Linked DNA regions of Cycloclasticus pugetii PS-1. The protein of the gene in region 2 interacts with the protein of the main gene of each other region in a pairwise test. Links are inferred from orthologs where the notes say so. Each region holds a gene or a part of one and is shown on either strand. Other genes may lie near its edges.

Evidence for each region.
Region 1: the proteins of bioB (region 2) and CYCPU_RS0103680 interact in binary tests that used the Escherichia coli proteins (3 or more experiments, as listed by UniProt). The link is inferred for Cycloclasticus pugetii PS-1 from one-to-one orthologs.

Annotation. Positions count from the first base shown.
Region 1 is NZ_ARVU01000001.1:746,432-763,285, reverse strand. Bases 8,397-11,286 are described here. They hold CYCPU_RS0103680 (class II glutamine amidotransferase), read right to left. Parts: upstream 10,287-11,286; coding sequence 9,507-10,286; downstream 8,397-9,506. Other genes in these bases: folE (GTP cyclohydrolase I FolE), read right to left, coding at 10,985-11,286; CYCPU_RS0103670 (hypothetical protein), read right to left, coding at 10,564-10,764; CYCPU_RS0103675 (hypothetical protein), read right to left, coding at 10,295-10,567; CYCPU_RS0103685 (HDOD domain-containing protein), read left to right, coding at 8,644-9,510. Outside these bases: CYCPU_RS0103720 (L-threonylcarbamoyladenylate synthase), read right to left, coding at 1-372; tRNA (adenosine(37)-N6)-threonylcarbamoyltransferase complex dimerization subunit type 1 TsaB, read right to left, coding at 369-1,058; CYCPU_RS0103710 (DNA repair helicase YoaA), read right to left, coding at 1,055-3,022; CYCPU_RS0103705 (hypothetical protein), read right to left, coding at 3,032-3,541; CYCPU_RS0103700 (tetratricopeptide repeat protein), read right to left, coding at 3,543-4,091; mrcB (penicillin-binding protein 1B), read right to left, coding at 4,098-6,455; CYCPU_RS0103690 (EAL domain-containing protein), read right to left, coding at 6,532-8,370; more of folE, read right to left, coding at 11,287-11,530; tRNA dihydrouridine(20/20a) synthase DusA, read right to left, coding at 11,588-12,568; CYCPU_RS0103655 (sodium ion-translocating decarboxylase subunit beta), read right to left, coding at 12,944-14,077; oadA (sodium-extruding oxaloacetate decarboxylase subunit alpha), read right to left, coding at 14,090-15,883; CYCPU_RS0103645 (OadG family protein), read right to left, coding at 15,895-16,134; flagellar export protein FliJ, read right to left, coding at 16,209-16,649; flagellar protein export ATPase FliI, read right to left, coding at 16,659-16,854.
Region 2 is NZ_ARVU01000001.1:1,930,816-1,942,086, forward strand. What follows is about bases 8,381-11,271. They hold bioB (biotin synthase BioB), read right to left. Parts: upstream 10,379-11,271; coding sequence 9,383-10,378; downstream 8,381-9,382. Other genes in these bases: bioF (8-amino-7-oxononanoate synthase), read right to left, coding at 8,381-9,374; CYCPU_RS0109470 (ComF family protein), read left to right, coding at 10,435-11,148; ubiA (4-hydroxybenzoate octaprenyltransferase), read right to left, coding at 11,145-11,271. Outside these bases: CYCPU_RS0109405 (COX15/CtaA family protein), read right to left, coding at 1-381; CYCPU_RS0109410 (redox-active disulfide-containing membrane protein), read right to left, coding at 386-964; CYCPU_RS0109415 (SURF1 family protein), read right to left, coding at 957-1,622; CYCPU_RS12195 (DUF2909 domain-containing protein), read left to right, coding at 1,747-1,995; CYCPU_RS0109425 (cytochrome c oxidase subunit 3), read right to left, coding at 2,047-2,910; ctaD (cytochrome c oxidase subunit I), read right to left, coding at 3,072-4,652; coxB (cytochrome c oxidase subunit II), read right to left, coding at 4,665-5,516; bioD (dethiobiotin synthase), read right to left, coding at 5,922-6,620; malonyl-ACP O-methyltransferase BioC, read right to left, coding at 6,620-7,441; pimeloyl-ACP methyl ester esterase BioH, read right to left, coding at 7,438-8,229; more of bioF, read right to left, coding at 8,217-8,380. UniProt on the Escherichia coli protein: Catalyzes the conversion of dethiobiotin (DTB) to biotin by the insertion of a sulfur atom into dethiobiotin via a radical-based mechanism.

The DNA.
Region 1 (16,854 bases), 1.2 Mb from region 2 along the record:
TGGAATACGAATACCAACGGTTTTTCGTTTCGGGTGCTGGAGGCGTCGAGGCACCTCTTTAGTTGCCTTTAACACAAAAGTAAACGCGCCCGGCGTTAATGATTTGAGCAGGCGGTACGTATCGTTATTCACTTGTGCGTACATTGAGATCTCAGTTAGATCCCGACACACTAAGGTGAAATTATGTTTATCGTCAATTCGACGAATCTGACGAATACGATCAAGCGCCTGCTTATCACCCAAATGACAAGCCAAGGCATAAGAAGAGTCAGTTGGGTAAGCGATAACACCGCCCCGACGTATAATATCGGCCGCTTGCTTAATTAACCGTGGCTGTGGATTATCGGGGTGAATATTCAAATATTGTGTCATGATTGCTGTTGTGCTTTTTTCTTTGCTACATTATCACGTAAATACACCGGTAATGCATTGTCGGCAGACACCGTTTGCCCATCCCTCACCATGCCGACCGCCAACTGAGCAACCTCTCTTGCTCTTGGCAGCGCGTTTGGTAAAAGCAACAACTCGCTAGCGTTAACTAACTGCGTTAACTCATTTTCATATGTGCCCCAACCGTGTCCAATACCAATCGCCTGTTTACCTTGCGTAACGCTTAACGCTGCTGGCGCAATAACAGACTCATTGGAAACCGCTTTGAGTTGGCCATCAATCCGTTCATATTCGCACCAATATACCTCACCCATTCGAGCATCTAAGGCTGCGTACACTGTCTGACCTTCTACGGGAGGACCCGCCTGATATGCCAACGCGGTAAGCGTAGACACCGGCGCGATCGGTAGCTCTGCCGCAAAGGCTAAGCCTTGAATAACGCCTGTCGCCATTCTAACGCCGGTAAAAGACCCGGGGCCACGGCCAAAAGCTAACGCATCGAGTTGTTGTAACGTCATACCAGCTTCGTTCAGTAGCTCATCGACCATTGGCAAAATCAAGTTACCGTGTTCTCGTGGTGCCACCTGAAAACGGTCTATTACCTCGCCGTTTATCAACAAGGCCGCAGAGCACCCTTCTGTTGCTGTTTCAATCGCTAAAATTTTCATGCTGATTTTATAACGTGTTTTTTATCACTGATTTTTTGACTATTGATACGATGAAAGAATCTCTTCACATCTTTTACATCTTGTGTAATAGGCATCGCTGGCAAGGATTTAATAAACACTTTACCATAGCCTTTGCTTGATAACCGTGGATCACACAACACCAACACGCCTTTATCTTCAACATCACGAATCAACCTTCCCACCCCCTGTTTTAGCGTCAAGGCTGCTGAAGGCAATTGGAAATCTGAAAACGCTGACTGGCCATTAGCGGCCATATATTCTAACCGAGCTTTAGTCACCGGATCGCCAGGCGATGCGAACGGTAGTTTATCTATAATCACACAGGATAAGGCTTCCCCCCGCACATCAACGCCTTCCCAAAAACTCGCAGTACCGAGCAAAACCGCACGCTCAGAACGCCTAAAGGACTCTAACATTTGTTGCTTCGGCAAATCACCTTGCACTAATAATTTAAAGTTCGTTTCAGCCAATAAAATATTAGCGGCTTCTTTTAATGCCTTATGCGAGGTAAATAAAATAAATGCCCTACCTTCACTAGCCTCTAATACTGGAATGATTTTTTCAATCATCGTCGCCGTATAGTGATAATCGCGTGGCTCAGGCATGCCAGTTGGGACATACATCAATGACTGATGCACAAAATCAAAAGGGCTTTCCCAGCTACCCGTTTCAGCATCTTCCAAACCCAATCGTTTAGAAAAGAAATCAAATTTATTATTCACCGATAAAGTAGCCGAGGTAAACACCCAGCTGGCATCACTGGCAAAAGCAAAACTGGCAAATGCCTTAGAAATATCCAAAGGCGTTCGATAAAAAGTAAACGTCCGCTGATACGTTTCGAACCATTGGATCCAATCGTGCTGATCTTGCTTTGAAAAAAGTTTCAGTCGCAGTAGAACATCTTCGCAGCGTTTCCAACACGCCTCTAAACCTTTAGAACGAACAGCCACCTTAGTTAATACTTTAAATAACTGTTCGATACGTTCAATCAGGCAATCTAAGGCTTGCAAGAAGTCTGTACCTTGCTCAAGCTCATCCCAAGAGCCTTTAATAACCGGCTCAGGCAGCACCTTCCGCATTTCTCGTATGTCTTCACTAATTACATGTGTTAAATCAATCAATTCAGGCATATCTGATGCTAATTTTAATTGTTCTGCACTGACATCACCGATCAACGATAAAATTTGACGTGCACTGACCGACACCCCTAAAAACCGAGACGCCGTGTCAATTAATTGGTGGGCCTCATCAACAATAATTAGCTCTGCATCTGGCAATAACTGCCCAAACCCATCATCTTTCAATGACCAGTCTGCACATAAAAGATGGTGGTTAACAATTAATACATCTACTTCTTGTGCTTTTTTTCTGGCTAATACTGGAAAACACTCACTGATCATTGGACATTCTTGGCCCAAACAATTATCTGCTGTTGACGTGACTTGTTGCCAAACGTAAGAATCTTCGGCAACCGATGTTACCTCAGCAATATCTCCCTCTTTTGTTTGATTCGACCACCGTTCGACCTCTCTTAATTCAGCATCCGTCTGTTTGTCAAAGCTAGATGTTTGCATTTTTGCCTGATCAAGGCGATATAAACACAGGTAATTAGACCGTCCTTTCAGCACTGCACCCTGTACAGGTACGTTTAATACCTCACGGATTAACGGGAAGTCCTTTTCGAATATTTGGTCTTGAAGATTACGCGTCCCGGTTGAGATAATTGTTTTCTTACCAGATAAAATGGCAGGAATAAGATAGGCAAAGGTTTTTCCTGTTCCTGTTCCAGCTTCAGCTACTAGATGTGTATGCTGCTCAATAGCCCGCTCGATAGCCTGCGCCATCGACAACTGTCCATCTCGCGGTTGAAAGCCTTTAATATGTTTAACCAGCTCGCCATTAGAGCCAAATATGCTATCGAGGTCGTACAAAGGGTTATCCATTTAAATTTATTAACTTGTTTCATCAGTCCACGCTGATGCGTCCAAACCACCTTCTTTTGTCCAAACCAAGGTAGCAATATTGCGAAACTTTGCAACCGACATAGCGCCTCGCTTCATACGGTTTGAGCTATCATTCAGGTTATCTAAAATATCGCTACGTGTGGCCTCAAAGATATCAAACGGCAGATAATTTTCATCCATAAGCACTAACACAACCGAGTCCCATTCTTTATCTAACTTTAATTGCCCAAGCCGTTGGCCTCGATAATTGTCATTGAATATAGTTCGCGCTTTAATTTGAATTCTTTTTGGCCCACGCCCTTTAACACGTAAGGCATCAAAACCTAGCGAGCGGTCGTCGCCTAACGCTAAGTCTAATAGTTTGCAAGCATCATGTTCAGCAATTTCGTTGCTGACCCCCGGCAAGGGTTTACCTGTCATTTTTTTATAATCTGTGGCCAACTGCCTTGCTTGCTCTATTAATTTATCAACAGAATAAACTTGCGTTGGCTCCGTCATTTTAAAACAACCTATTGGCAGCAACACGTGCTTTTCGGGCATCCTCAGTTCGACCTAAGGTATCATAACAGTCTGCCATCAATAACCAATTGCTACGCTGAAGGCTCGTCTGCCCAGCAGACAATAAGTTAGATTTTTCAGCCAAACTAATCGCTAAGGTATATTTCTTTTGTTGATAACGCACCTTCGCCAATGCATGCCAAACCTGCGGGTCTCTTGGAGAAATACGAACAGCTCGTTCCAATTTTGAAGCCGCCATATCAGGCTGACCAGATTCACTTTGTTGGTACGCACTATCCAGTAAGGCAACTACAGCTGGGTTTTGTGTGGTTTTTGCCTCATCGATTGGTTGATCATAAGACTGCCCCATACCCTCTTGTATAGGCTGCTCATCAATAGGGTATGTTTGAGCCGTTTGTGGCAATGGTTGCGATGGATATGGCGAAGCTTCACCAGTGCGTCCAATCGGAGCAGGTACTTGATTATACATCGACAGATCTGCGCAACCCGATAAAGCTAGCAGCAACGCGATCAAGGTGGTTAATTTCATGATTATTTACATACCGTTCGTTAAGCGATCAAACCAATTCCCAGCTCGCTCTAATGTTCTATTAACCGCCCCAACACAGGGTGAATACTCAGTGGGTTCGGAGCCTTTTATAAACGGATATTGTACAGCATCTTCACAAAACTCATTAGCACGATAGCCGAGTGGGTCTACCCAAGTATACTCAACATTCTGTGGCTTTGTCAGCTCCACGGGCTCTTTTGAAATAGTACTCATAACACTTGACCATACTTGCAATGCGCCGCTAGCGCCGGTTAATTTAGAGGGCCTATTATCGTCACGTCCTAGCCATACAACTGCTAAATAATCCCCGCTAAATCCGGCAAACCAACTATCTCTTAATTCGTCAGTAGTTCCGGTTTTCCCGGCCACCTTGTAGTAGTGAGGCATCTGTCGATAAACTGAGCGCCCTGTGCCCTTCGTCATCACTTCTTGTAAGGCTGTATTAACAAGGTAAACCGCTGATGGGTTTGCCACTTGTCGTACACTTAGCGCATAACGCTGCAAAGCGATATGATCACTAGATGTTACTGACTGGATAGATCGCAATTGGGTAAAAAAGCCTTCGCCTGCTAAAGTTTGATACATTTGCGTTACCTCAAGAGGTGATAGCCGAAGTGCTCCCAACAATAATGACGGGTAAGGCTTAATCGGTCGCCGAATACCTAGCTCTTCAATTGTTCGTTTTACATTTGGCACTTTAAGCGCCATACCCAAGCGAACAGTCGCTAAATTATATGAGTTCGACAAGGCTTCGTGTAATGGCACAGGTCCATGCTCAACCTTGTCATAATTCTCCGGCATCCAAAGTTCACCTGAACGTTGTTTTAAACTAACCGCCTTATCCTCAATCATTGTCGTGAGCGTATAGTCTGCTGGTTGCGATAATGCCGTCAAATAAACTGCTGGCTTCACCAAAGAGCCTATCGGCCTAATTGCATCAAGCGCCCTATTAAAACCACTAAACAATGGATTTCTGTCGCCAATAACGGCAACAATCTCACCGCCCTCACGGCGTGTAATAACCATTGCACCTTGGAGTTTATTTTTTTCAATACCGTACTGCCTATTAAGTGCTTCAAGCTTTTGCTTAAACAGTTTTTCGGCCGTCGTCTGAATATTGTAATCAAGCGTTGAAAAAATATTTAGGCCTTCCGAGCGTAGGTCTTCATCCTTATAATCTCGACTTAATTGACGCTTTACTAAATCTAAAAATGCAGGAAAGCGAGAACTTTTAACCTGCTTAAATGGCGAAATATCCACACCAAATTGTTTTGCAATACGCCTTTGCTCGTCCGGTAGCACTCCAAAGCGAGTCATTTCATCAAGTACTAAGTTTCTGCGTTTTAGCGCTCTTTCGGGGTATCGCCTCGGGTCATAATAAGAAGGGCCTTTGACCAACCCAACTAACAACGCCGTTTGATGTGGCTTTAATTCAATCAAGGGTTTATTAAAATAAAACACACTAGCCATTCCAAAACCATTGATCGAACGCTCACCATCTTGGCCAACAAAAACCTCATTTAGATAGGCTTCTAAAATCTCATCTTTTTCGTAATGAAACTCAATAATCAACGCCATCATGGCTTCTTTAATCTTTCGCCACAAACTCCTTTCTGACGTTAAGTAAAAATTCTTAATTAATTGTTGCGTTAAGGTGCTGCCTCCTTGAACAACGCCTCCAGCTTTTATATTTGCCCACACCGCACGCAAAATAGATTTAATAGAAACGCCGTAATGTTGATAGAAATCGCGGTCTTCAACCGATATCAAGCCGTCAATTAATGTACGTGGCACATCATCAAGCTTTATTAGAATCCTATCTTCTTTGTGACTAGGGTAAAAACTACCGACTCGAACTGGGTCTAAACGGAGTAAGGCTTCAGACTTACCTGTTTGTACGTTTTGAATCGCCGATATATGATCACTTCTAAAGTAAATTTTGACTGTCTTAGATACTTCACGGTCATCAAAGAATTTAAATGAACGTGTTTTTACCGTAAAAGTTGAGCCTGATTGATAGTATTGACCGCCCGAGGTGAATGTCGATGTTCGTTGGTAATGTAGGTCTTTCAATAACGATTCAAATTGCTGTGCTGATAAGGACAGCCCTTGATACAGTTCAACAGGGTTTGCAAACACATGAGCCGGTAACGCCCACCTTTTCCCTTCAAATTGAGTGCGAACAACATGATCTAAGTAAAAAACGTAGACAGCTATCACAACGATTAATAGCAACCCTACTTTCAGGATTAACCTCTTTAGAAAACCACTAGACTGTGGTTTTTTTTGAGGTTTCTTCGTTTTTTTTCTGCTCGATTTTGCTTTAGTTTTTGGCTTAGCCATAGTCAATTTAACAGATTTACAAGGTTACAAAATTTGCACCGCAGCACGGCTGCGTCATCATGTCATAGACTTGGCGTTAATGGGTCATTAATTTTTCGATATCTAACGATTTATTCAACAAACCGTCAATAGAAACATACTGATCCTCTAACAGTTCTAGGCTAGGCTTACCAAGCAGGTAACCTTGAACATAATCCACACCCAACTCTTTTAATACTCGTAATATTTCAGCATTTGAGACATATTCTGCAATGGCTTTCTTACCAAGACTATGCGCTACTTCTATCATTGATTTAACAAGAACTTGGTCAGCATGGTCCACAGCTAAATTATTAATGAATTGACCATCAATTTTTAGATAATCGACCGGAAAGTTTTTAATATAATTAAACGAGCTAAAGCCAGCACCAAAATCATCTAAGGCAAATCGACACCCTAGGGCACGAATTTTAGAAACCATTTCTCGTGTTTTATTGAAATTTGAAACTGCTGCTGTCTCTGTTATTTCAAACGTTAGCCTTGACGGTGAAATCCATGTAGATTCAAGTTTCTGTTTAATAACCGGCAACAAATAATCACCTTGGAGTGCGTGACTGGATAAGTTAATGGTAAAACAAATATTCTCTTGTGTTTTTGGTAAACCAGCGATGTGATCTATCGCATGTGAAACCACCCATAGGTCAATGTGATGGATAAGCCCCATTCTCTCTGCCACCGGAATAAACTGGGCTGGTCTTAACAACTCGCCTTCATCCCCTATCATCCGAAGCAATGTTTCATAATGAGAAACAGACCCATTGGAGAGTTTTACGACAGGCTGAAAAACTATTTTAAATAAGTCTTCACTCAATGCATGACGAATTTTAGGCACCCATTTGGCATCCTCTCTAATGCTAATTAATTCGTCGTTATCACTCTCAAATAAATTAACCCTATTACGGCCCAAGGTCTTTGCAGAATAACAGGCATGATTCGCTCTAGACATCAGTTCACTAGGGCGTTTAATTAATTTTAATGGTTCCAACATCGCGACACCGATGCTGGCTGAAATATTATAAATATTCTCACCCGATTTAAAATCAAACTCATCAATGGTTAACCTTATTTTTTCAGCCAATTGCATGGCCTCTTTTTCGGCTGTTTTACTAATGAAGACTTGAAATAAATTTGAGCCAACTCGTGCAATAAACGCATTATTATCGAGGGTTGAGCGAATTAGGGTGGCTACTTCTACTAGAAGTCGATCACCAGCTTCGTGACCCTCAATATCATTGACGACTTTAAATTGGTCTAAATCAATGTCTAACAAAGCACCATGTTGTTTAAAGTTATTGCATCTTAAAATAGCAAAATCCAATGTTTTTTCTAAGCCACTTCGGTTAGATAACCCTGTCAATTCATCATGCGCTACTAAATATTGTAAACGGGCTTCCATAATTCGTCGTTCAGAAAGCTCCCTGACTAACTTTTCCTCACTTTGAATTCGATCATCTCGTTCACTTTTAAGTGCAAACGCCAGTTCAACTAAAGGCATGAGATGTTTGCCCTCTGTTGGGTAATGCGTCATCGTCGCGGCATTTGCTTTATGACATTGGGCCATCAACTCATCATTAATCGTAATTGCTTTATCTGCGAGTAAAATCAACGGAATGGCATCATGACCATCGAGAGTCGTTAAAACCTGGCTAAGTTTCAAGGGGTCACTTTGAGGCAAGCCATAACTTAAAAATATCATGCCAATCTCGTCTACCTTACCTTGATAAGGACGGATAAGCTCAAAAGCTTGTTCCTGGCTTGATGCACAAATTAAATTTCTATAACCACCGGCTGATAAAATATCCTGCAGCGTAGACAAGCGGCTCACCTCGTCTTCGATGATTAGAATAGCTTGTTGCTTTGGTATTTGTTCCGTCATTTCAGTCGCCTTTTCGAGCTGACTATCCGTTATTTTAAAACAACAAGCAACGAATAATTATCAAAATATATACATAATTTTCTTTTCTATCAACAACTTTACGCCTACTCTTAATACAGTGTCAACAATAATTTCATAACAGCTTGATATTCCGGACAAGGACCCCGTAGAATATATATCTGCTAGAAAAAATAATAATCAGTCATTCAACGTTAAGCATATCGCCTATTTTTACTAGACTTAGAGCCATTAACTTTTTAATCATGATTCGATATGACACAAACATACGCCAATATTTGTACCGTTGATGATTTTTTAACAGGAGACATTGACCTGTGCTCTGCTCCGGAGATTTTCTATCGTATTACACAAGCACTCGACGACCCCTTAAAAAACTCTCAAGATATTGCGGCCATTATCGAACAAGACCCTTCACTATCCGCTCGAATGCTAAAAATTGTTAATTCCGCTTTTTTTGGTTTCCCGGCCTCAATTAAAACGATTGAGCATGCCATTTCTATTCTGGGTAATCATGACGTTCGAATGCTAGTCATGACAACGAGCGTGGTTGAAAAATTTTCAACTTTACCTAACTCGATTCTTGATATGCGCCAATTTTGGATGCATAGTTTAAAAACTGCTTTATTTGCAAAGTACCTTGCTGACAATCACCCTAAAAAAAGGCAGCTTAGTTCTGCATTTATGAGTGGGCTTCTCCATGATATAGGGCGGTTAATTTTTTATATCAAAGCACCTGATCTAGCCCGCGCAGCCGCTTTGCTTGTTAAGACGGAAACTGTAAATGAAATTGAAGCCGAGGCCTCCTTTGTAGGTTTTAATCATGCCGAGCTAGGTGGTGCTTTGTTAAAACTATGGGAAATACCAGCCTCCATTCAAGATTCGGCAAGCTTCCATCATCAGCCTGATTTAGCTACTAATAATAAAGACGAAGTTTATATCGTTTACCTTGCGAATAAATTAACTCATGCTAACAGTACGTCTGAAGAAACCATCAACAAAACAATATCTACAGAAGATAATTTATGGAACCAGCTCGACCTCCCTTACGGCATTATTGCACCCGCTGCTAATCACGTAGACGAGCAATTTAGCCAAACCTATGCGTTATTTTTTGATTAAGAAACCTGCGTAAATGTTTTTACACCCAAGCGAAACACACTAAATTCATTGGTCTCCATTTTCGTCCACTGCTCATTCGATGTCAGCGGTTCAGTGGCTATCACCGTCACCACATCATCGGGTGACGCTTCTTGATTAAAGTCTACACACAAGTCTGCATCCAATAATTGCGCCTCTACGAATGGTGTTTGACGTGTTAGCCAATATAGTTTTGTATTACAGAACGTATACAAATGATCTACATCACTCATTAATACGTTAAACACTCCATGCTGAGATACCTTACGGAAAAGTTCTTCAACAGTCTTCCGCAACTTCACTTTACTTTTTGGTTTAACAGGGTACTTTTTACGAAGCTGGCCCAAAATCCAACAAAAAGCATACTCGCTGTCTGTTGTGCCGATAGGGGTGTAGCCATTAAGTACTTTTTTCTTAATGCCTTTTAATTGACCATTATGTGCAAATGACCATATTTTACCCCACAGTTCACGCGAAAATGGGTGTGTATTTTCCAAACAAACACGTCCTCGGTTTGCCTTTCTAATATGACAAATAACTTGCGTACTTTTTATTGAGTACTGTTGAATAAATTTTGCGACTTCCGAGTTAGCACTAGCAACTGGGTCGTGAAAAGCACGAAAACCTTTTCCTTCATAAAAAGCGATACCCCACCCGTCTTTATGTACACCAGTTTCCCCACCACGCTTAATTAAACCACTAAAGCTAAAGCAAATATCTGTCGGTACATTTGCACTCATCCCTAGTAATTCACACATATAGACTGTTAAATCTCTTCTATGATAGTCCGCTCGATAGGAACTTGGACGTATTTCTTTTTACCGTTCTCTTTAACCCAAAAGTAGTAATAACCTTTTTGTGATTCGGATGTCACTTTACTATCAAGAACTGTCCACGATTTTTTATGCTCACCCTCGTAAAAGCTTACCCTATAGTCGCCTTCCATCCAGCTCACACCTAATCGTGAAAATTTATTTTGCTGTTCTTCTGAACAAGCCGAAAGAACAAAGGCTATGATTATCAATACGATATATCTCATGAATTTTCCAGTTTTCTTAAGACCAAAAAGACCATTACAAAAGCCCCGCCAATCGCACACATCCAAATATCAGATCGCTGCAGGCCTATCAGGCTACCTATCCCCGCACCAATCGCAGCGCCTAGGCCACTGAATGCCATACTTCTCATCATTCTACAAAAACTACAATCGGACCCTTCTCCAAAAAACTTTGGCATCTCGTTCCCTCCTTTTGTATTACCGTCTCACCTATGGCGTACTTTCAATCAACTTCAAAAAACACATAGGCCTGTGTTTTACTTTCACTTAAATGTGGGGATAGTCGCTGACTATCACTCCCTTTAAAACTCTGTGACCGTCTATTTGGCACATCATTCCCTAAACTAATAAAACAGTGCTATTAACAGCTTTTCTGTAATTTAACAGGCTGAATCACCACTAGCCCATTTTTAATAAGCTTAAAAATTCAGCCCGTGTTTCAGAATTTTTACGAAATTGCCCCAACATACTAGATGTAGTCATTTGTGAGTTTTGTTTCTCCACACCTCGCATCATCATGCACAAATGTTTTGCCTCCACAACCACTGCAACCCCTTTTGCACCCGTTACTTCGAGAATAGAATCTGCAATTTGTGTAGTCAATTGCTCTTGTATTTGTAATCGACGTGCATACATATCGACGATTCTAGCTACCTTTGATAAACCAAGTACTTTCCCATCTGGCAGATACGCCACATGGCACTTGCCAATAAAGGGTAGTAAATGGTGCTCACACATAGAATACAGTTCTATATTTTTAACAATCACCATATCATCAGCATCAGAGTCAAAAACGGCGCCATTCACAATATTCTCTAAACTTTGCTGATAGCCACTTGTTAAGAAAGACATTGCTTTTGCCGCACGCTTTGGCGTATCAACCAAACCTTGGCGATTAACGTCTTCTCCAACCTGTGAAATTATTTGTTTATATAGTTTTTCCATCAATCTCAATCATCTTTAAAAGTATTTAAAGTATACCGTTTTCTTGTTTGCTTTAAATCAAATAGTTTTAGCGTATGGCGCCATAGCCTCTAGGCCTGCTAATAATACCTCTGGCCCCGCATTTTTCTGTCGAGCATTCTCACTAAGGTACCTACGCCAATGTTTTCCACCAGGTTGACCTGCAAAAAGCCCCAATATATGCCGTGTTAAATTTTGTAACGGAACACCTAACTCTAATTGTTTTTCAATATATGGAAGGTAGGCTTCGAGCACTTTTTTTCTATCGGCCAAGGGCTGTTTGAACAGTTGGTGTTCAATTTCCGCCAAAAAAAAGGGATTATGATAAGCTTCACGACCAATCATCACACCGTCAAGGTGTTGCCAATGTTGTTGAATCTCACTGATTGCATTAACCCCACCATTAACAATAATTGATACCGATGGAAAAGCTCTTTTAATGTCGTACGCTCTATCGTAGTTTAACGGCGGAATGGTTCTGTTTTCTTTCGGGGACAGGCCGTTTAAGATGGCTTTACGCGCATGAATAATAACAGTATCGCAACCCGCATCAGTAACTGCCTGAACAAAGCCTCTCAGGAATTCAAATGAATCTAGCTCATCTATCCCAATTCGTGTTTTAACCGTGACTGGAATGTCCACAGCTTGTCGCATTAATGATACGCATTGTGCAACACGTTGCGGCTCAGCCATTAAACATGCACCTATACGTCCATTTTGAACACGATCACTTGGGCAGCCGACATTGATATTTACTTCTTTATAACCCGCTTCCTGTGCATATCCGGCACATTGCGCCATGGCTTTAGGGTTACTACCACCTAATTGTAATGCTACTGGCTGCTCATATTGATCAAATGCCAAAAAGCGCTGTTTATCGCCATGAAGTAATGCACCTGTCGTTACCATTTCTGTATAAAGCAGGGCATTAGGTGATAAAAGTCGATGGAAATATCGGCAGTGCCGATCTGTCCAATCCATCATCGGTGCAATGGATAACAGTCTATTAATGCTTGGCATGAGAGTAATTGCTATTTCTGTTAGATGTTAGCCCAATTTTTTACATTGCCCATCAGCATCAAAAATAATGCTGTTATAAACCTGTATTAATGTAAACAGCTAGATTGTTAGCCCTTTTAAAGCTTTCTAAGAAATCCAGTGTCAGTGATTGATAGATTGAATTAAAAGGCAGCGAAAAGAACCGTAAGATAACCCCACAGATTATTAAGGCTAATCACCCCAATATTTCTATTAAGGGTGATTTTTAGCTTAATCAGTAACGTTATGGCTTTGGTTACTCTCATCTAACCTTACTGTAGGCAGGTCACTGTTCAGGGTATATTTTTGAGCGCAAACAATACTGCGTTCATTTCTTTACCTAGATAATGACCGATATTAATTAACTATTGCCAGCAAAACACCTGCCGCGACCGCAGAACCAATAACACCCGCTACGTTAGGCCCCATCGCATGCATTAATAAGTAATTATGAGGGTTAGACTCTAGCCCTACTTTATTAACCACACGGGCCGCCATAGGAACTGCCGACACACCTGCAGCACCAATGAGTGGATTAACTTTGCCGCCCGTTACCTTGTGCATTAACTTACCCATTAAAATACCACCTGCCGTACCAATGGAAAATGCCGCCATTCCTAACACTAAGATACCAAGTGTTTCAGCAGTTAAAAACTTATCCGCTGATAGTTTCGAGCCAACAGCTAAGCCTAGGAAAATAGTCACAATATTAATAAGTTCATTTTGTGCTGTAGAACTTAAACGATCAACCACACCACTTTCTCGCATTAAATTACCGAAGGCTAACATTCCAACCAAAGGTGCTGACGCTGGCAAAAATAGAATAACCGCCGTTAATATAGTTAATGGGAAGATTATCTTCTCTTTCTTACTCACATGCCGCAAGTGCTTCATTTCAACTTTTCGCTCAGACTCTGAGGTTAATGCACGCATGATAGGTGGTTGAATTAGCGGCACTAAAGCCATATATGAATATGCAGCCACTGCAATAGCGCCTAATAAATCAGGTGCTAATTTAGAGGCTAAGAAAATAGCTGTTGGGCCATCTGCGCCACCAATAATGGCAATCGCCGACGCATCAGACAAACTAAATTCCATACCCGGTATTAGGTTCATCGCCAAAGCGCCAAGAAGCGTTGCAAAGATACCAAATTGGGCTGCCGCACCGAGTACCAATAAACTTGGCATCGCTATAAGCGCTCCAAAATCTGTTAATGCACCAACCCCCATAAAAATAAGCAAAGGGAACAAGCCAGTATCAACGCCCATATGGTACAAAATACCTAGCATTCCATCTGGCCCACTAATGCCAGCAATTGGAATATTAGCTAAAATTCCACCAAAACCAATCGGCAGTAATAACAAGGGTTCAAAGTTTTTTGAAATGGCTAAATAGATTAATAATAAGCCAATGGCTATCATTAATATATTGCCCCATTCAAAGTTTGCAATACCCGTCGACTGCCAAATTTGTAATACGCCACTATCCATATTATATAAACCTTAGCAAATAAGTACTAACGGCGCGCCAGCAGGAACTGACTCACCTTCTTTTACGAAAACATCTGAAATTTGACCTTCAATATGCGCCCTTACTTCAGTTTCCATCTTCATGGCTTCTAAAATAATCACTACATCACCTTCATACACATCATCTCCTGCCGCCATTGCTATGCGCACAATATTACCGGCCATTGGAGACAACAAGGGTTCATTTTGACAAACCGCGCCTGATGTTGTCTCTTGTGTTGGTTCAGCTGCTTTCGCAACTACTTTACTAGCAGCTGAAGAAGGTGTTAGATTTTCAATCGAGCCACTTGGACCCACTTCAACCTGATATGTTTTACCATTAACGGCCACATCATATACTTCACTACCGCCTTTTTCAGCTGTTGCTTGAGTAACAACGCCTGTTGGAACCGGCTCAAACGCATCAGGGTTATGTCTATTTTTAATAAAGTCCAAGCCTATCTGTGGAAATAACGCATATGTCAACACATCATCAATGACCTCATCGGCCAATGGCAAACTATCTTTTTCGGCTTTTTCTTTAAATTCTGATGAAATTTTCTCCAACTCATCATCAATCAAGTCAGCTGGGCGACAAGTAATCGCTTCAGCGCCATCCAATACACGCTCTTGAAGCTCTTTATTCACTGCTGCAGGTGTTGCACCATATTCGCCTTTTAATACACCTGATGTTTCTTTGCTGATAGATTTATAACGCTCACCCATCAAAACGTTCATCACTGCCTGAGTACCTACAATTTGTGATGTTGGGGTTACTAAAGGAAGATAGCCAAGGTCCTTACGTACTCGTGGAATCTCTGCTAACACCTCATCAATTTTGTCGCCTGCATTTTGCAGCTTCAATTGACTTTCTAGGTTTGTCAACATACCACCAGGGACCTGTGCAATAAGAATTCTTGAATCGACACCTTTCAGCGACCCTTCAAATTCCGCATACTTTGGCCGTACTGATCTAAAATATGCCGCTACTTCTTCAACGCTCTCAATGTCTAGACCCGTCTCGCGATCAGTCCCTTCCAACATTGCAATAAAGGTTTCCGTTGGTGAATGACCGTATGTCATACTCATGGACGAAATAGCTGTGTCTAGCATGTCGAGCCCTGCATCGACTGCTTTAAGACAGGTTGCTACACTCATCCCAGTTGTTGCATGGCTGTGTAAAGCAATTGGTAGGTCACACTCGGCTTTTAAACGCTTCACCAATATCTCAGCATCATAAGGTTTCAAAAGTCCTGCCATATCCTTAATCGCGATCGAATGGCAGCCGGCATCTTCTAACCGCTTACCCATATCGACCCAATTTTCTAGCGTGTGTACTGGGCTTTCTGTATATGAGATTGTACCTTGCGCATGTTTGCCTACTTCGACAGTTGCTTTAATGGCCGTCTCTAAGTTACGCACATCGTTCATCGCATCAAAAATACGGAAAACATCCATACCATTGTCTGCAGCACGCTCTACGAACTTTCTAACAACATCATCAGCATAATGACGATAGCCTAATAGGTTCTGCCCACGTAATAGCATTTGTTGTTGTGTATTAGGCATCGCCGCTTTTAGTAATCGCAAACGCTCCCAAGGGTCTTCACCTAAATAACGAATACAAGCATCAAATGTTGCTCCGCCCCAAGTTTCTAATGACCAATAGCCAATTTTGTCTAATTTTTCCGCAATCGGTAACATATCTTCAATACGTAACCTTGTTGCAAATAGGGATTGATGAGCATCGCGCAACACGACATCAGTAATTTTTAACGGATTTTTCATGATTTTTAAGTTTATTTAGAGCGAAAACGTTGAACAGCAATCGTAATCGCTGTAACGATATCTTCACTAATATCTGTGGAAACAGACGATTTACTACTGTGTTCAACAACGGGTTCGTATCGTTGAATAACAGCAGAAACCCCTTTGATAGCAAAAACTAACATACCCAAGATGAAGAATACCATCCCCATTCCAAGTAACATTAGTTCCACACCTTGTTCTAATAAGTTTGTGATATTCATAAGCTGCATTATAAAGCACCCCTTGCTGAAAAACACAATAAATATACAAACGCTTTGTTAAAAAAGGTGTTTAAAAACTGCTCCTAATCCAGCTCAAACCCTTTTACCATACGGTCATCGGACTCATTTTGTTCGAGCCTGCCAGTTTCTCTTAATTCATGCTGTTTAGATTTTTCGATCAACTTTTCAACTACTTTTTTTCGACTATTCGTTTTTTTAAAGGCCTGTTGATGCTGGCCTAACTTTTCCTGTAATGACTGCACCGTTTTGCTATGTTCTTCAATGGCCTGATCGAGTTTTTGAACAAACTCCTGATACTCACGTAACCGTGACGCTGACATCCCCACTTGCCCCTTCGTTTTAAACTGAACGGTATAATCATTACGGTACTCTTTTAGTTTCTCCAGTTGCGCTAGAGATTCTTGCTGAGCTTGAAGCGATTGATTCATTTTCATCGCAGCTGCTGTTTCATTGTTTTCAGCAATTTGTTTAACCGGACCAAGCCTCTTTGACTTTTTCAACACTCCCCCCATTTATAATACCTTTGACATAGCTGCCGGCTTTCTATGTTGTAAAACACTTTCCAAACCTTCAATACTTTCATCAAAACTAACCGATTCGGTTATTCTCTGCTGAAGAAACTCTAACATTGATTCATGCATATCAATGGCCTCATCAACCGACGAATTACTACCGGGCTGATAGGCACCAACATTGATTAAATCTGCA
Region 2 (11,271 bases):
TTTAACCAACAAAGTTACTGTCCACATTCCAAGCGCCCCTTGAAACATAACTAACAATAATAATAACGTCGTTAAGCCTCGCTGACCAAGCTCTGGTTGCCTCCAAGCCATAATCGTTAATATTAGTATGACAAGACCTAGGCCACTAGCAAAATAACGGTGTATCATTTCCTTCCACGCTTTAGATACCTCTAGAGGGCGCTCAGGGTAATGCTCAGCGGCATGCGCAACACCTTCATGCGATTCGTCGACAATGAGGCTTCCGTAGCAACCAGGCCAGTCTGGGCAACCTAGCCCTGCATCTGATAAGCGAACATATGCGCCCAATACAACGACAAACAAGGCCAAGAGTATTGCAAAAATAGTTAAGTTTCTGAACATGTTATTAACCTATTTGGGAGGCCTTAAATAAAAGTTTAAGGTCTTTTTGAATACCATATGGGTCTGCGTCTTGCGAATATTTCATCATGATGTTCCCAAGAGGATCCAACAGCAACATATCACCATCGTTGATGTTTTTAACATTAGCTTGTAACTTTGCAAGATGCTGATCACTCCAACGTAAAACAAACAACTCAGGAGCCTGTGAAAGAAACACATTATCTTGATGTTCGGATTTGTCTAAATATACTCTTTTTAATCGCTTCGCATCTTTGTTTAACAATACGTGCAGTTGTTGAACAATATGAACAGACTGTTCACACAATTCAGAACACTCCCCATCCGTATCAATATGCACAAGAACCCATCGCCCCTTCAAGTCCTTGATCTCATCTTCTGAACCAACAAAGTAGTCACTTAATTCAGAAGGTATTGCTGGTACAATTAATTCACCATAGTTTTTAGTACTGCCACCGTCAAGCCATTGTGGATTATTGAACAATAGCCAGGCCGTTAAAACTGGCACAGCAAACATACTTGCAATAAATATAAGTTTAAGTCTATTTTTAATGACGTTATCCATTCTTTTTTCTACCTAGTTTTATGGTTAATACAAAATAAATAATGACCCAAGCCGTCGCTAAAGCAAACCATTGAAATGCGTAGCCATGGTGTTTTTGTGGGCCCATCTTCATTGGAACCCAACGACGATCATAGCCATTAGGTTCTTGTTGGTTTAATAACAGTTGATATGGCAAAACAGTATAACCTAAGCGTTCCGACACCTTATCGACATCAATTAATTGCGTTACCGAAGGCCAACCATTAGACAGTGTATCTGCTCCATCTAGCTTTATACCAACACTGGGGAAATGATCTAGTTTCCCACTAATTGTAACCTCATTAGCCGGTAAACTGACATTTGGTAAAATATCTCTAGTCGGTCCAGCAGGCACCCACCCTCGATTCAATAAAATTGCTTCTGAAGCATTTAATTTTAAAGGTGTTAATACAAAGTAGCCCTGTCGACCATCTTTCACTTGATTATCTATTAAAATTTGTTGATCTGTGTCTAACAAACCAGTTGCCTTAACTGGCCAGTAACGTAAGCCTTTATTAGCTCTCAACTGCAACGTTGACAACTCAACAGACTCCATGTTCATTCTGATGGACTGCAAATCTAATATATCTTGCTTTTCTTGAGCTCTATTAAGCTGCCAATTACCCAAACTTAGAAGCAATAACAAAACCAATATGGCAAGTATTGTTAAATATATATTCGCTTTGAATTGCATAATAAAATATTGTTAGTCTTTACACTAAGTTTAAATGACAATAGGAACATTATAATTTGAGAAATATGCAATGAACCCCTTCATTAAATACCTAATTGTTTTTACATTATGCGTCATTATTTACAGCCTCTTTAAAGCTTTCTACCATTTGTCTCGTAGAAAATCTTCCCCTAAAGAAGTGGTGAAGTCACTCGCACTACGAATTGGCCTATCATTAACGCTATTCATTTCATTATTATTATTTTCTTATCTTGGCTTTATTAAGCCTCATGCTGCCATACCCACCCAGCAAAGTAATCAACAACCATTAAATCAATGACAATAAAAAAGGCGCTATCTTGTAGCGCCTTTTTTAAATAAACCTCAGTCTCTATAGCCAATAGACAAAGACAAATAGTCCCAACCAAACCACGTCAACAAAGTGCCAATACCAAGCCGCTGCTTCAAAAGCAAAATGATTTTCTGGCGTGAAGTGTCCCTTCATACTACGAAAAAGGATAACTGCGAGGATAATAGCACCCATTGATACATGAAACCCATGGAAACCAGTCAACATATAAAAAGTAGAGCCATAAACGCCCGAAGCCATGGTTAAGTTCAAGTCATTATAACCGTGACTGTATTCAAGGGCCTGTAAAGCAACGAATACGAAGCCCAAAATAACCGTTAACGCCAATCCGATAATAAGCTGTTTACGTTTATTAGCAATTAAACCCCAATGTGCCCAAGTCACCGTCACACCACTTGTTAACAGAATAAGTGTGTTGATCGCTGGCAAACCCCATGGGCCCATTTTCTCATATTCACCACCTACATTTGCTGGTCCATTTGTTGGCCACATCGCCTCAAAGCCATCCCAAATATATTCATTGGTACTCGCTCCTGAGCCTTCGCCGCCTATCCAAGGCACTGAAAATGTTCGAATATAATACAAAGCACCAAAGAATGCGGCAAAAAACATTACTTCAGAAAAGATAAACCAAACCATGCCGCCACGAAAAGAAGCATCTTCATTGCTTTTATAAGCACCCGATTCACTTTCATTAATAACTTCGCCGAACCACCCAAACATCATATAAACCAAAACTAAAAAACCTACCGTCATGATAATAGATGCAGAAGGAGCATTATTTAGCTCGGCAGCAAAACCACCAAAAAATAACATCAAACCAATGGAGCCAATAATCGGCCATTTCGCATCGTGAGGTACGTAATACGCGTTTTCAGAAGACATAAATTTACCTATTCTAATTATTTATTCTGTAAGGAACATAAAAGAACCTAAATAAAAGCTTAATGCCATAGCGACCAAAATAGCCACTGTGATTAATTTTTTTTTGCGTTGTTCTTTCATATTAATAATGCGTCTAGCCCTTAAGCTAGACGCTCATACCTTTATTTAATTTCAGGTGCCGTTGAAAAACTATGATACGGCGCTGGAGAAGGCAATGTCCATTCAAGACCTTCAGCTCCTTCCCAAACTTGATCCGTTGCTTTTTCCCCGCCTTTGATTGTTTTATAAACAATGAAGCAGAAAAATACTTGCGACAGGCCAAAGGCAAAACCACCAATACTCGACCACATATTAAATTCTGCAAACTGAACTGAGTAATCAGGAATACGACGAGGCATTCCAGCAAGCCCTAAAAAGTGTTGAGGGAAGAACAATACATTCACAGATATCGTAGATAGCCAAAAGTGCCATTGGCCCATTTTTTCGCTATACATATTGCCTGTCCACTTTGGAATCCAATAATAAACAGATGCCATGATTGAATACACCGCACCGGTCACCAATACGTAATGGAAATGAGCGACAACAAAATAGGTGTCATGGTATTGAAAATCTGCAGGGGCAATCGCCAACATTAAGCCTGAGAACCCACCAATCGTAAACATAATGACAAAACCAATCGCAAATAACATGGGTGTTTCAAATGTCATCGAGCCTTTCCACATAGTGGAAATCCAGTTAAACACTTTCACCCCTGTTGGTACCGCAATCAACATCGTTGCGTACATGAAAAACAATTCACCTTGCAGCGGCAAGCCCACTGTGAACATGTGATGCGCCCAAACAATAAATGAAAGGAATGCGATCGACGAGGTCGCGTATACCATTGAGCTGTAACCAAATAGAGGCTTACGAGCAAACGTTGGAATAATCGCAGAAATGATACCAAAAGCTGGCAAAATCAAAATATACACTTCTGGATGACCAAAGAACCAGAAAATATGCTGGAACAACACAGGATCACCACCACCCGTTGCACTAAAGAACGTTGTATCGTAAAAGCGATCTGTCAAAAGCATTGTGATTGCCCCTGCTAACACAGGCATTACGGCAATTAATAAATAGGCTGTAATGAACCAAGTCCATACAAATAAAGGCATTTTCATCAATGTCATGCCAGGAGCACGCATATTAAGGATGGTAACAATAACGTTTATAGCGCCCATCACAGATGAAATACCCATCATATGAATCGCAAAAATCATAAATGGAAAGCCGTTACCACCTTGTAGTACTAACGGTGGGTACATAGTCCAGCCACCTGCTGGCGCACCACCATCCATAAAGAATGTTGCCAATAGCATTGTAAATGCAAAAGGTAGTATCCAAAAACTCCAGTTATTCATCCTAGGTAATGCCATATCAGGGCCGCCAATCATAATGGGCAACATCCAATTGGCTAAACCCACAAAAGCCGGCATAACAGCACCAAAAATCATGACTAAAGCATGAACAGTTGTCATTTGATTAAAGAAGCCTGGATCAATAAATTGTAAACCTGGTTGAAATAATTCCAAGCGTATAACCATTGCCATTGCACCACCAACCATAAACATCACTAGTGCAAATACTAAATACAGTGTGCCAATGTCTTTATGGTTTGTTGTTGTTACCCAACGCATAAAGCCTTTTGCTGGACCATGATCGTGGTGATCATCATGTGAATCTATAACAGTCGCCATTATCTGAATCTCCTAATTATCTTTTAAGTCTCTTGGATTAAGCGCGTCAAGTGCTGCTATTTTCGCTCCCTTAACCCCTGATTTCTGTTCGGCTAACCACGCTGCATAATCTTCTTCAGATTTGACTTCAACAACGATAGGCATAAAACCATGGTCACGACCACATAACTCAGCACATTGACCTCGGTAAATACCTGGTTTATCCACTACAACCCAAGCTTCATTAATATAACCAGGGATCGCATCTTTCTTCCAGCCAAAATCTGGTACCCACCAAGAGTGGATAACATCACTTGCTGTTAATAAGAAACTTACTTTTTTGCCCACAGGCAGCACCAATGGGTTGTCAACATTTAACAAGTAATTCTCAACAGTGGCTGGATCAATTTCTGAACCAACTTGACGTGCTTCGTTACTGGCAACATCTAATGTGCTAAAGAAGTCTACGCCTTCACCGACATACTCATAACGCCATTTCCACTGGTAGCCGGTTACTTTGATTTTCATATCAGCTTCAGACGTGTCATGCATTTCAATCAACACTTTCGTCGCTGGAATAGCCATAACAATCAGAATGATGAATGGAATAATTGTCCACACCAATTCTGCCGCCATGCTTTCATGAAACTGTGATGCCACTGCACCGCGTGATTTACGGTGATAAATCATCGAATAAATCATCGCACCAAAAACAACCACGCCAATCGCTACACAGACCCATAGGATCAACATATGCAAATCATGAACTTGCTTGCTCGTCTCAGTTACACCCACCGGTAAATTCAACCCATAGTCCGCCTGGGCGATGCCTGACATCAACGTCAATACAGTGCCACCAGCAAAAAGTTGCTTTAGTTTAATCACAGAAACTGCCTCCCTTATTTTTTATCTTTCAAAACTAATTTGATATTGACACGATTAGCATTTTCAAATGTCGCATCACCAACTTTTCGTTTACTTTTAGTTACAAAAGCATCCGACCTCAATTTAATGTTACTACCTTGTAAGACAAGGTCTCTGGGCGTCAGTTATATAGTGACGTCTCCAGTAATATTTATTTAACAACTAACGATTTTACTTTTATCCGAGTGAGTTCGTTCTCCTTCACTCACTTAAGATATACAAAGTAAAATCAATTAAAAATATATAGTATTTTCAGAATACCCATGAAAATCTGAGTGTTAGTGTCAGGCATTCTATCAATGACTTCTACCGACTTTACCCATTAATTTTCATCTATCCAAGCATAAGACAGTATGGCCTCGCAATTTAACGAAATTCAATCAAATAATCAAGTAGACCCTTTATCTTTCTTTGATCCACAGCACTCTTTTTGTCTTTATCTGGTTGATATTCAATATTGCCTATAAATTTAGATTTCATTCGCTGCTTTAATGTCCGTATATTTTCATTTATCTCCATAAACTGACCGTTTAGGTCATTACCGATCCAACCTGCAATCCGACACCCCTTGTTCAAAATTGCAGCCTCAGTCAATAACGCATGATTAATACACCCAAGCTTTAAACCAACGACTAGAATAACCGGAGCATTAAGCGCTAACGCCAAATCATCAAAACCAAGCTGATCATTTAGCGGAACCATCCAACCTCCGGCTCCCTCCACTATCACCATATCAGCTGCCAACTTATGTTTTGCGTAAACCGCCTCAATGTCTGGCAAGTTAATGACCATGTCTTCTTGTTCCGCCGCAATGTGCGGTGCTATGGCTGGTTCAAAACAATAAGGGTTTACATCCGAATAGCCCAGCCCTGCCGTAGATTCCCGCATTAAATCAATTGCGTCTTCATTTTTAAATTGACCATCCTGCCATGTAGCACCAGCAGCAACCGGCTTAAAACCAGACACCGTCAACTGACGCTCTGCTAAACCTCTTATTAAGGCAGCCGCGACATAAGTTTTTCCAACATCCGTATCGGTACCCGTAATAAAAAAACTCTTTAACATTAAACTTTACCCACCTTTTTAGCATAAACATAAACTGCCTGAAAAGTGGCAGGGACCCCTTGCTCTGTTCGTAAACTTTCATACGCTTTGAGCATAGCCTTAAATGATTTAACACCTGTTAAACCAAGCCGTCGTCCTTGATTCATATTGTGTGCTCCCATCCCTTTCAGGCTCACCATCAATTGTTTTGGTGATGAGTAATAATTCACAATATTATCCGTCAGTATCGTTATGTCGTAAAAACCAGCACGTTGAAGCGCTTGCCGAATCACTTCTTCACCCACAAACGAATTAACGTGTACCGCCTTATCACTTTGCTGCCATGAGCTTTTTAACTCAGTCAATGTTGCAGGCCCAAATGTGCTGAACACAAACAAACCTTTCGGCTGTAACACCCTATGTACTTGAGCAAACACTTTCTCCAAGTTTTCACACCATTGAAATGCCAGATTAGAATAAATCACATCCATAACGCCATCATTCAGTGGTAACTTTTCAGCATCGGCACATATAACGCCTTTCGCCTGCAAAGTCCCTAAATAATGACGTGCATGCTTCAACATACCAATTGCAATATCTAAAGCATACACATCCTTCACTTCATTTAACTCAAATAATTTCTTGGTTAAATAGCCCGTTCCAGCGCCAATATCAAGAACGCTTTGATTCGCATGATTTTGAGCTTTTTTGTGTAAAAGTAAGCGATCACCAATCAGCCGTTGAAGAGAGGTATGTTCGTTATAGTTTTGTGACGCTGAGTCGAATGATTGACGCACCATTTCTTTACTATAAGTAACTTTTTGAAACCCGCCAACGCTCATAACTCCCTATCTCCAGCAGACATAAATCGTACTAACTCTTGTGATACCTCATTCGGGTGTGACAAAAAAGGAACATGTGTGGCGCCCTCTATGACACACACAGCAACACGAGGATTAATTTGTGCGAACTCATCTGCTACCTCAACTGGCACCAATTGATCCTTCTCCCCAAGCAACAGCATAGTCGGACAGTTTAGTTTTTTTAACGCAAGCCGATAGTCAGCCTGAGATAAAATATCCAAACCGCTAATCAATCCTTTTGTTGATGTTTCACTGCGCACCTGTAACACCGACTTTAGAAACCTCTCGATTGTTTGAGATGGTTCACCACCATCTGTTTGCAATTTAACAAAGCGTTTCATAGTTGGCAGCGGCTTTCTTTTCAAGTGATTAGAAAAAACATCAAATACTGCTTTAGATTGGGCAGGCTGCCAGTCGGCAGATTGTACGAATTTTGGTGTGCTCGCCAACATGACAAGCCGATTAACACGCTTCGGGAAGTGATCTGCATAAGCCAAGGCAACCAACCCGCCTAATGACCACCCCAAAAAACTACACTGCTGAGGTAATTGTGCCGCCATCATCTCCAGCAAGTCACTCATCTGCCATGGCTCGTTATACTTGCTGTTTCCGTGCCCCGGCAACTCAACACAAATAACACGAAAGGACTGTTCCAAAAGAGCTAACCAATTATTCCAAACCAAGTTATTCATGGCCCAGCCATGTACTAACACAAGATTTGGCCCTTCACCCGATTCTTGTATATTTAATGCTGTTAACAGAACAATTCCTCCAAACCCAGCAGTAAATTATCAACTTGTGAGTCCGTATGGGTTGCCGATAACGTAATTCTTAGCCTCTCACTCGCTTTTTTAACCGCTGGATAACGAATAGCGCCCACTAAAACACCTTTCTCTTTTAAATACTCACCCGCAGCCATGACCGCCTCATTACTACCAAGAATAATCGGCTGGATAGGTGTCTGCGAAGGCATTAAGTTAAGCCCTAATTGCTCGGCGCCTTTCCTAAACCTAGCGACCAAATGCCGTAACTTTTCTCTGCGCCATGTTTCTTGTTGGCAAATTTTTAAACTTTGTCTGGTGGCTGCCATTACCGCTGACGGCATTGCAGTGGTAAAAACGTAGGTACGCGCTTGCTGTATCAACGTTTCGATAAGTTCTTCACTACCTGCAACAAAAGCCCCTGATGTTCCCAAGCCCTTGCCTAACGTCGCCATCAAAATGGGGACTTGTTGCTGATTTAAGTCGCATGCTTCCAATAACCCACCACCTTTTTCACCCAACACCCCTAGCCCATGCGCATCATCAATCATCAACATTGCATTTGAGGTTTCCGTTAGACCAACCAAGTCCTGCATGTTGGCTTCATCACCGTCCATACTAAACACGCCATCACTAACGACCAACTTTCTGCGAGTTGATGAGCCTTCGAGCAATTGCTTTAACTGCCCCATATCACCATGAACAAACCGTTTAACCTGAGCACCAGAAAGTCTTCCGCCATCGATCAGTGATGCATGATTAAGTTTATCTTGGAAAATCTCATCGCCTTTATGAGCCATTGCCGATATTGCGCCTAGATTTGCCATATAGCCAGTTGAAAAAATCAACGCGCGATCACGCCCGGTAAATTCTGCCAGTTCTTCCTCAAGCGCATGATGTTCGGCACTATGGCCACAAATCAAATGCGCAGAACCACTTCCAACACCGTAACGTTCAGCAGCTTGTTGAAATGCTTTAATAACCGACGGATGATTTGCTAACCCCAGGTAGTCATTGCTCGAAAAGTTATCGAACATTTGCCCAGCCATTTGGACACTTGCACCTTGAGGACTTTCGATTGTTTTGCGCAAGCGATAGCGCTGCTGACGCTTTAACTCATCGAGCTTTGTTGCTAACTCCCAAGGATCCATACAAAAAACTACACCGTTGCAGGATAAATACCTAATCGCTTAAACAATTGATGGTCTGCACTTTCTTCTGGATTTTCTGTGGTTAACAGTTGATCACCGTAAAAAATGGAGTTTGCGCCTGCAAAGAAACACATCGCCTGCATTTCATCGGTCATATCAGAACGACCAGCAGACAACCTGACTTGAGAAGTTGGCATTAAAATTCGAGCCACTGCGATCGTTTTTATAAATTCAAGCGAGTCTATCGCCTCGGCACCGTCTAATGGCGTCCCTTTTACTTGCACTAATTTATTAATCGGTACGCTTTCTGGCGGATGCTCCATGTTCGCTAATGTTTGTAACATCTTTGCTCGGTCATCACTGGCCTCACCCATGCCGACAATTCCGCCGCTACACACGTTAATGCCGGCATTTCGAACCGTATCAATCGTATCTAAGCGATCTTGATAGGTTCGCGTCGTAATCACCTCTTTATAATAGTCTTCTGACGTATCAATATTATGGTTGTAATAATCTAGCCCAGCGTCTTTTAACTGTTGCGCTTGGCCATCTTCCAACATTCCCAAGGTAACACAGGTTTCCATTCCCAAGGCTTTTACCTCTTCAACCATTTTGGTGACTTTATTTAAATCACGATCTTTAGGGCTACGCCATGCCGCCCCCATGCAAAATCGGCTTGCACCATTCGCTTTAGCTTCTTTAGCCGCATCAACAACTGCTCTAATTTCCATTAATGCTTCTTTTTCCAGCCCCGTATCGTAACGAACACTTTGTGGGCAATAGGAGCAGTCTTCAGGGCATGCGCCCGTTTTAATACTCAATAAGGTGCTAATTTGAACCGCATTTGGGTCAAAATTCTCACGGTGGATAGTGTGCGCTTTAAAAAGCAAATCGTTGAATGGCAAATCAAACAGTGCTTGAATTTTCTTTAACGGCCACGTGTTCCTAACTATATTAACGGCAGCTTTTTTTTGCTCGCCAATCGCTTCTGATGCTATGCTCATTCAAAAATACCTTTTCAACTGGATATAAATTGACAATGGTACATTAGGTTAAAAAGTTGTCAAAATTAATTTATACAAAAATGGACAACTGGTCAAATATTATCCAATTTAACCTTTACCCGCCCACTTGTTTTATTTGTGATCAGCCAGGGCATAATGCATTAGACCTATGCACTGAATGCCTACAAGAACTAAAGCCATCAACACACGCATGCCCAGTCTGCAATATAGAGCTCAGCGCTGTATCATCCATTTGTGGCCGCTGCCTACAAAGGCCACCCTGTTTTGACCATGTGTTTTCGTTATACCGATACGAAGGTATTGCACAATTTTTAATTAAGTCATTAAAATTTCAAGCAAAACACAGTTGCGCAAGAACCATCGGGCACCTAATGGGGCAGCACTTCAAAACTCTCGAAAAGCTACCTGACGCCCTAATAGCTGTTCCACTACACCCAAAACGCCTAAAAGAACGAGGGTTTAACCAAGCAGAACTTATCGCTCAACATATACATAAAGAGCTCAACATTCCTCTGGTTTCGCCCGACCTGACTCGAATCATTAACAGCACGAGCCAAACCAGCCTTAAAGCCAGCGAACGTCGAAAAAACTTAAAAAATGCTTTTTGCTATGAGCCATCAATAGAACTTAGATCCATCGCTGTTATTGATGACGTGGTCACGACTGGATCGACAGCAAACGAAATTGCCAAAACGCTGAAGAAAAAAGGAGTGCAACAGGTTGAAATTTGGGCTTTTGCTCGGGCTTAAGCAACAATACCTTTTACTGCATAGTCCGCAGCTATACCTACAAAAACGATTAAACCGAGCCAGTTATTATTTAAAAACGCCGCCATACACTTTGAGCGATCTCGATCTTTGATCAAATACTGA